2 regions of the Ruminococcoides intestinihominis genome follow, and region 2 is predicted to be linked to the other one. Evidence: predicted binding sites of a transcription regulator. Region 2 holds the regulator's gene; the other holds the start of a gene.
What was found. The regulator NrdR, encoded in region 2, represses ribonucleotide reductase genes. The targets are predictions, from matches to a motif close to CACNANATNTNGTG.
Positions count from the first base shown of each region.

Region 1: the regulator NrdR is predicted to act here: its motif matches at 2,381-2,394, upstream of WMO18_RS03585 (anaerobic ribonucleoside triphosphate reductase).

Region 1 covers NZ_JBBMEY010000008.1:45,321-49,261, forward strand. Annotated here, with positions in the region: gene WMO18_RS03585 (anaerobic ribonucleoside triphosphate reductase) at 1-2,149, opposite strand, end outside; gene polA (DNA polymerase I) at 2,577-3,941, shown strand, end outside.
Region 2 covers NZ_JBBMEY010000014.1:22,946-26,886, forward strand. Annotated here, with positions in the region: gene WMO18_RS05190 (ribonuclease J) at 1-1,208, opposite strand, end outside; gene rnhA (ribonuclease HI) at 1,546-1,983, shown strand; gene nrdR (transcriptional regulator NrdR) at 2,064-2,519, opposite strand; gene WMO18_RS05205 (putative ABC transporter permease) at 2,812-3,600, shown strand; gene WMO18_RS05210 (YczE/YyaS/YitT family protein) at 3,732-3,941, shown strand, end outside.

The DNA.
Region 1 (3,941 bases), on a different contig from region 2:
CAGGGTCTCTGTCAACAGGGTGGTTAATAGAACCGTAGCCAATGCCTTGTTCCTTCATATATCTGATAACTGATTCAAAGGCATCTAGGTTTTCTGTTGGGTCACCGTCAAGTTCAATATAACTGATGTGACCACCGTTAGTTAGGTTGTGATAAGGAGCTTCAATTCTAATCTTATCAAATGCTGAAATATTGTAGTAAACAGGTACATGGAAAGAGTTAGTGTAGTAATCTCTGTCTGTAACACCCGGGATAATACCGAACTTTTCTTTATCAATACGAACAAATCTACCTGATAGACCTTCTGCAGGAGTAGCAATAACTGAGAAGTTTAGGTGATACTTTTCAGTAGCTTCGTTCATCTTCTTACGAATGTAACCAACAATTTCAAGACCAAGTCTTTGGCTTTCTTCACTTTCACCGTGGTGCTTACCTGTAAGAGCCTTTAGACATTCAGCAAGACCAATGAAACCACAAGTTAGTGTACCATGCTTTAGAACTTCTCTAACTTCATCATTAGGGTTTAGCTTGTCTGAGTCTAGCCAAATACCTTGTCCCATTAGGAATGGGTAGTTAAGAACCTTTTTCTGACACTGAATTTCAAATCTTTCCAGTAGCTGGTCAGTAACAAGGTCAACCATTCTGTCTAGCTGTTCAAAGAAGAAGTCAATGTTCTTGTTAGCAAGAATTGCAAGTCTAGGTAGGTTGATAGAAGTAAATGATAGGTTACCTCTGCCGTATGTAATTTCTCTTGTTGGGTCGTAAACATTGCTCATAACTCTTGTACGGCAACCCATATATGCAATTTCTGTTTCAGGATGACCAGGCTTATAGTAAGGTAGGTTAAATGGAGCATCAATAAAGCTAAAGTTAGGGAATAGACGCTTAGCAGAAACCTTCATAGCTAACTTGAATAAATCATAGTTAGGGTCACCCGGATTATAGTTAACACCTTCCTTAACCTTGAAAATGTGGATAGGGAAGATAGGAGTTTCGTTGTTACCAAGACCTGCATCTTCAGCAAGAAGGATGTTCTTAATAACAAGTCTGCCTTCAGGAGTTGTGTCAGTACCATAGTTTAGTGATGAGAATGGAATCTGAGCACCTGCTCTTGAATGCATTGTGTTTAGGTTGTGGATAAGTGCTTCCATTGCCTGATATGTTGAACGGTCAATTTCCTTTTCAGCATGCTTCTTAGCAAATCTCTGAATTTTACCACCAATTTGTTCACCATACATTTCTACAAGAATTGGAAGTTCAGCCTTAGCATATTCTTCACCTGCCTGTAGAGAAGGTTGGTCACCACTGATTTCTTTTGCCTTTTCAATAATTTCACTTGCAGTAGCAACTGTTTCGTCAATGTCATCAACTTCTGCCAAAAGTTCAATAGCTCTTGCTAGGTTCTGACGATATAGCTTAACATAAGTTTTCTTAACACCCGGAGCCATACCGTAATCAAAGTTAGGTACTGACTGACCACCGTGCTGGTCGTTTTGGTTGCTCTGAATAGCAATACAAGCAAGTGCTGAGTAAGAAGCAATATCATTAGGTTCTCTTAGATAACCGTGACCTGTAGAGAAACCACCCTTAAATAGCTTTACAAGGTCAATCTGACAACAAGTAGTTGTTAGTGTTAAGAAGTCAAGGTCATGAATATGAATGTCACCATCTTCGTGAGCCTTAGCATGTTTAGGGTTAAGAATGTACATTTTGTAGAACTGCTTAGCACCTTCACTACCATACTTAAGCATAGTGCCCATTGCAGTATCACCGTCAATGTTAGCATTTTCTCTCTTAACATCATTATCTTTAGCTGATTTAAAAGTTAGGTCCTCATAAATCTTCATTAGCTTTGTGTTCATTTCTCTATGTCTTGTTCTTTCAGCTCTGTAAAGAATGAACTCCTTAGCTGTTCTTGCATGACCGTTTTCAATCATCATCTTTTCAACAGTATCCTGTACATGTTCAACTGTTGGTGCAGGAATTTTCTCAACATTTTCAATATAGTCGCATACCTTGTTGGCTAAATCCTCAGCTTCTTCATAGTTTGAGCCACCAATTGCCTGTGCTGCCTTAAAAATCGCATTAGTTATTTTTTCAATTTCAAATGGTTCTTTTCTACCATCTCTCTTGGTGATTTCAGTAATCATTTCGTTCCTCCCATGTAAAATATCATATATTGTAAAACAAAATCATCAAATTACCTTATGTAAATTAAAAATAAATAAAATGTTTGTTTTTTTCGTGCTTTATTAGTATATGCCATATATTGTGTTAAGTCAACCGTTATTATTACCAATTTAACGAATAAATTTTATGTAATTTTATAAATCCTAGAATTTATGGGATTTACAATAGATTGTGTTACAAAATTGTAAACACACAATATATAGTATAGGCGTTGTAAAATGTTCAATAGTTAAAGTATAATATTCTTATTAGGAAATAAACATCTTACCTTTGTGGCAATATATAACATACACCACAATATATAGTTTCACAAAAACTTTAATCATTCTTGAAACATTTGTGTTTCTATATTATAATGTAAGTTAGAACTTTTGAAAGGAAGTATATATGAAACTTTTAGTTGTTGACGGAAATTCAATTCTAAACAGAGCTTTCTATGGAATAAGATTATTGACTACAAAAGATGGTCAGTTTACTAATGCAATATATGGCTTTTTAACAATGCTACTTAAAATACAGGAAGATGTTACCCCTGATGCTGTGGCTATTGCTTTTGACTTAAAAGCACCAACCTTTAGACACAAAGCATATGATGGGTACAAATCTAACAGAAAAGGTATGCCTGAAGAACTACATCAGCAGTTGCAACCTTTAAAGGACTTATTAACTTTACTTGGCTATACTATTATAACTAAGGAGGGTTATGAGGCTGATGATATTCTGGGTACACTTTCTCATACTTGTAAGGTTAATGGTGATGAATGTGTACTTGCTACAGGGGATAGAGATTCACTTCAACTTATTAATGATAAGGTAACAGTAAGACTTGCATCCACTAAAGGTGGCAAGGCTAATGCTATACTTTATGATGAAAAGAAGATTATGGAGGACTATGGTGTAACACCAAGACAGCTTATTGAGATTAAAGCTATTCAAGGTGATTCATCAGACTGTATTCCCGGTGTTCCCGGTATTGGACCTAAGGGTGCAGGTGACTTAATCCAAAGATTTAATAACCTTGACTATATATATGAAAACCTAGATACTATTGATATTAAAGATGGTATGAGGAAGAAACTTCGTGAAAACAAAGACAGTGCCTATATGTCACGAATGTTAGGTGAAATCAAGCTTGATATTCCTATTGATACTGATATTAATCATTATCTTGTAAATTGTACTCAGCCGGATGAGGCATCAAGAATGATGGCAAAACTAGAACTTTTTTCCTTAATAGATAAGTTTAAGCTAAAAGAAGTTGAGTCAGCAGAGGAAACTCCTAAAGAAAAGAAAAAATATTCTTTAAATGAAAAAAATACCATTGATTTATTAGGCAAAGAATTGTATATTTATAGTAATAGCAAAAGTAAAGGTGATATTGACTATCTATATATAATAGAAGAAAATGAAATCATCAAAACTACTGATGTTGATACTGTACTAAAAAGTGAAAACAAAAAGTATGTTTATTCTTCAAAAGAATTATTTGCTTATGCTGATAAAACCGGTTTTGAAATCAAGAACCTTGTTTTTGATATTACTTTAGCATCATATTTGTTGAATCCTAATTCAAGTTCATATGATATTGATAAGTTAAACGGTGAATATGAAGTTGAAACTTATGATGGTGAAGATGAATTCCTATGTAATATTGCACCAATGATTGATTTGTGTAATATTCTTGAAAAGAAAATAGAACAGTGTAATCAAAAAAAGTTGCTTAATGAAATTGAAATTCCACTTTCAAATGTA
Region 2 (3,941 bases):
ATTGGGTTAGCTGAAATAATAATAAAGTCACCTGTACCAACAGTAATCTTTCTGTGGTCAGAGAATGCCATTCTTGTTAGAGCTGACATTGGTTCACCCTGTGAACCTGTTGTTACAAGAACAATCTCTTGTGGTGTATATTGTGGAATTTGGTCAATATCTATAATAATATTTTCCGGAATATCAATATAGCCAAGTTCATTAGCTACTTTCATATAGTTAATCATTGACCTACCGGAAAAAGCAACTTTCCTGCCAAATTTCTTAGCACAATTAATAATCTGCTGTACTCTGTTAACATTACTTGCAAATGTTGCAATAATGATTCTTTCTTTTTCTGCCTTTTGGAAAAGGTTTTTAAAGCTATCATAAACAGTATGTTCTGTTGGTGTATAACCCTCTCTTGATGCATTTGTTGAGTCTGACATTAAAGCCAAGACACCCTCACCACCAAGTCTTGCAAATCTGTTAAGGTCAATCATACCACCTGAAATTGGTGTACAGTCAATCTTAAAGTCACCTGTATGAACAATAGTACCTGCAGGTGTATGAAGAGCAATTGCTACTGCGTCAGGGATTGAGTGGTTAACATGGATAAACTCAGCAGTCATCTTACCTAGTTTAACTTTATCACCGGCTTGAACTGTAATAAGTTCTGTGCTTTGTAATAGAGAATGTTCCTTAAGTTTATTCTCTACAAGACCTAAAGTTAAAGGTGTACCGTAGATTGGTGCTGACATTTCTGTTAGTAGATATGGTAAACCACCGATATGGTCCTCATGACCATGAGTCAGTAAAATAGCCTTTACCCTATCTTTGTTCTGAATTAGATAAGTAAAGTCAGGTATTACAAGGTCAACACCTAACATTTCACCATCAGGGAAAGCCATACCACAATCAAGTACAATAATTTCATCTTCACATTCAAACAGTGTAATATTCTTACCGATTTCGTTAAGACCACCTAGGAATGAAATCTTAATTGATGGCTTTGTCTTTTGAATAGGCTTGTTATACTTTTTGCCGTTAACATTAATTCGGTTACTGTTTCTTTTACTATTACTGTTAAAGTACTTCTTACCGTTACCCCTGTTGTTTCTGCTACTGTTCTTGCCATTGTTGTTACGATTCTTATACTGATTTTTGTTATGGTAATTGTTTCTTCTGTTATTACCATTATTTCTCTTGGCATTATTTTCTGAATTCACTTACTGTCCTCCGTTTTTCTTTATAATCTTTATATTAAAAAATATATGTATTAATGTGATGACACTCTAATAATTCCGTACAGATGTATCAATTCACTATCAACCTAAATTAAAAAATACCGATGAGTTAGTATTAAGTAACTAATGATACTACTCCACAATATAGTTATATTATATAATACTATTATTTATATTTAAAGTCAAGACCACTACACCCTGACAAAACTATTTTACCAAGTAATGGATAAAAGTAGTATTGGCTTAATTTCTATAAATATAAGTTGTTGATATTTTTTATTTAATATGATACCATACAAAATATAGAAAAGAGGTAGCTATGAAGAAAGTAGAAATTTTTACAGACGGTGCTTGTTCCGGTAATCCCGGTCCCGGTGGATATGGAGCAATACTAAGGTACAACGGTCACGAAAAAGAAATAAGTGGTGGTGAAAAAGAAACCACAAACAACAGAATGGAACTACTTGCAGTTATTGAATCACTAAAGTTACTAAAAGAACCTTGTGAGGTTATGCTTTATTCCGACTCACAATATGTTTGCAATGCCTTTAACCTTGGTTGGATAAAAAAGTGGCATGCAAATAACTGGATGAGAAACAAGAAAGAATCAGTTAAAAACCCTGACCTATGGAAAGAACTATATGCACTTTGCGAAAAACACAAGGTAACATACAATTGGGTAAAAGGTCATGCCGGTCATCCTGAAAATGAAAGATGTGACACTTTAGCAGTTAATTTTTATCAGCAATACCTATAATTAAAATTAATATTACAGAGGAAAAGAGGTTATCTAAAAAACAGATAACCTCTTTCTATATACCTAAAAATCCTAAAATATTATTTTTCTTTTAGTAGCTTAGTAAGCTCTTCCATAAATGTGTTTATATCCTTAAAAGAACGATAAACCGAAGCAAAACGAACATAAGCAACTTCATCAACAGATTTTAACTTTTCCATTGTTAACTCACCGATAGACTGAGAAGTTACTTCCCTATCAAGTGAACTTTGAAGTGTACTTTCGATAGAATCAACAATTTGGTCAACTTGTTCAAGAGAAACAGGTCGCTTCTCACAAGCTCTAAGAATACCTGCAGTTAGCTTATTTCTGTCAAAAACTTCTCTTGACTTGTCACGCTTTACAACAATAATCGGTACACTTTCGATTACTTCATGTGTTGTAAATCTCTTCTTACAATTTAAACATTCTCTACGACGACGAATTCTCTCACCATCATCAGCAGGTCGAGAATCAATAACTTTACTTTCTTCGTAACCACAGTAAGGACACTTCATATTACCACTCCAAAATATAACTAAACTATGTGTTTATAATTCTATAATAAAATTATACCACAATATATAGTAGAAACAAGTTAAAGTTTCATTACAAATAGGTTACAATATATCACTTTTTCTCAGGATTTATCTATATTATTCAATATACACAAGGTAATTTTCTATTGTGCCTAATATTAATCAACTTTTTGTAGAAATTTGACGAATAAGATACATCTGTATTAACAAATGGTTATTGAATTATTATTAAAGAATAATATAATGTATATAAAAAGAATGGTGATGAGATATGGATTTTCACATTAGTGTATATACCATAGAAAATATATTCCTATGGTTAATAATTTACAGTGTTATTGGGTGGATATATGAAAGTACATTATGCTCAATAACAGAAAGAAGATTTGTCAACAGAGGTTTTCTTAACGGTCCTTACTGTCCTATTTATGGGTTTGGTGCAATACTTGATATTTTAATTTTAGGATGGATAAAGAACCCTATACTGTTATTTGTATTAAGTGCAATTCTAACTTGCACCCTTGAATATATAACATCATACCTTATGGAAAAGCTATTCCATGCAAGATGGTGGGATTATTCAAACAGAAAGTTCAACATTAACGGCAGAGTATGCTTAATCGGTGCAGTAGTATTCGGTACATTGTCACTAATACTGATAAAGTTAGTTCATCCACTTGTACTGAAAATGATTGGTATGATGAGTGACACTTTATTCCACACAATTGTTATTGCACTTGCAGTTATTTTCATTACAGACAATGTTATAACTATTGCAGGTTTCTGTCACTTTGACAAGAAAATCAAGAAATTTGCTGATGAATTAAAACTTCAAACAGAAAAGCTTTCTGAAAATATTAAGGCTAGAACAGAAAATATCAAAAGCAAAACCAACATTCAAGTTCCAAGTGTATTTTCCGATATTCAAGAAAATTTAGCTAAGAAATTTAACTTCCAAGAAAAAAGAATGTTGAAAGCCTTCCCTAAATTTAAATCAATTAATTATAACGAAGTCCTAGAAGACCTAAAAGAAAAACTAAAAATTAAAAGAAGAAAATAGTTTTAATTCAATTTTACCATTAACCACCTGCAATTATGTAGGTGGTTATTTTTGATAAAATTCATATATAGGATTATGGAATTTTCTGTTATTTTGTAGTACAATGAAATAAATTAAAAAGGTGATATTTTATGTTTGTAGATAAAAACAAAGAATTGTACAAAGATCTATTAAAGAAGATTATAATAATTGTAATTGGTTCAATTGTTTCTGCCTATGGAATTACACTTGCATTATATGCAGGATTTGGTGGTGCAACATTAGCAGTTTTATGGCAAGGCATTTCCGGAACATTCCATATAAGTATTGGTATGTCCTCATTTATAGTAGCCATTATAATG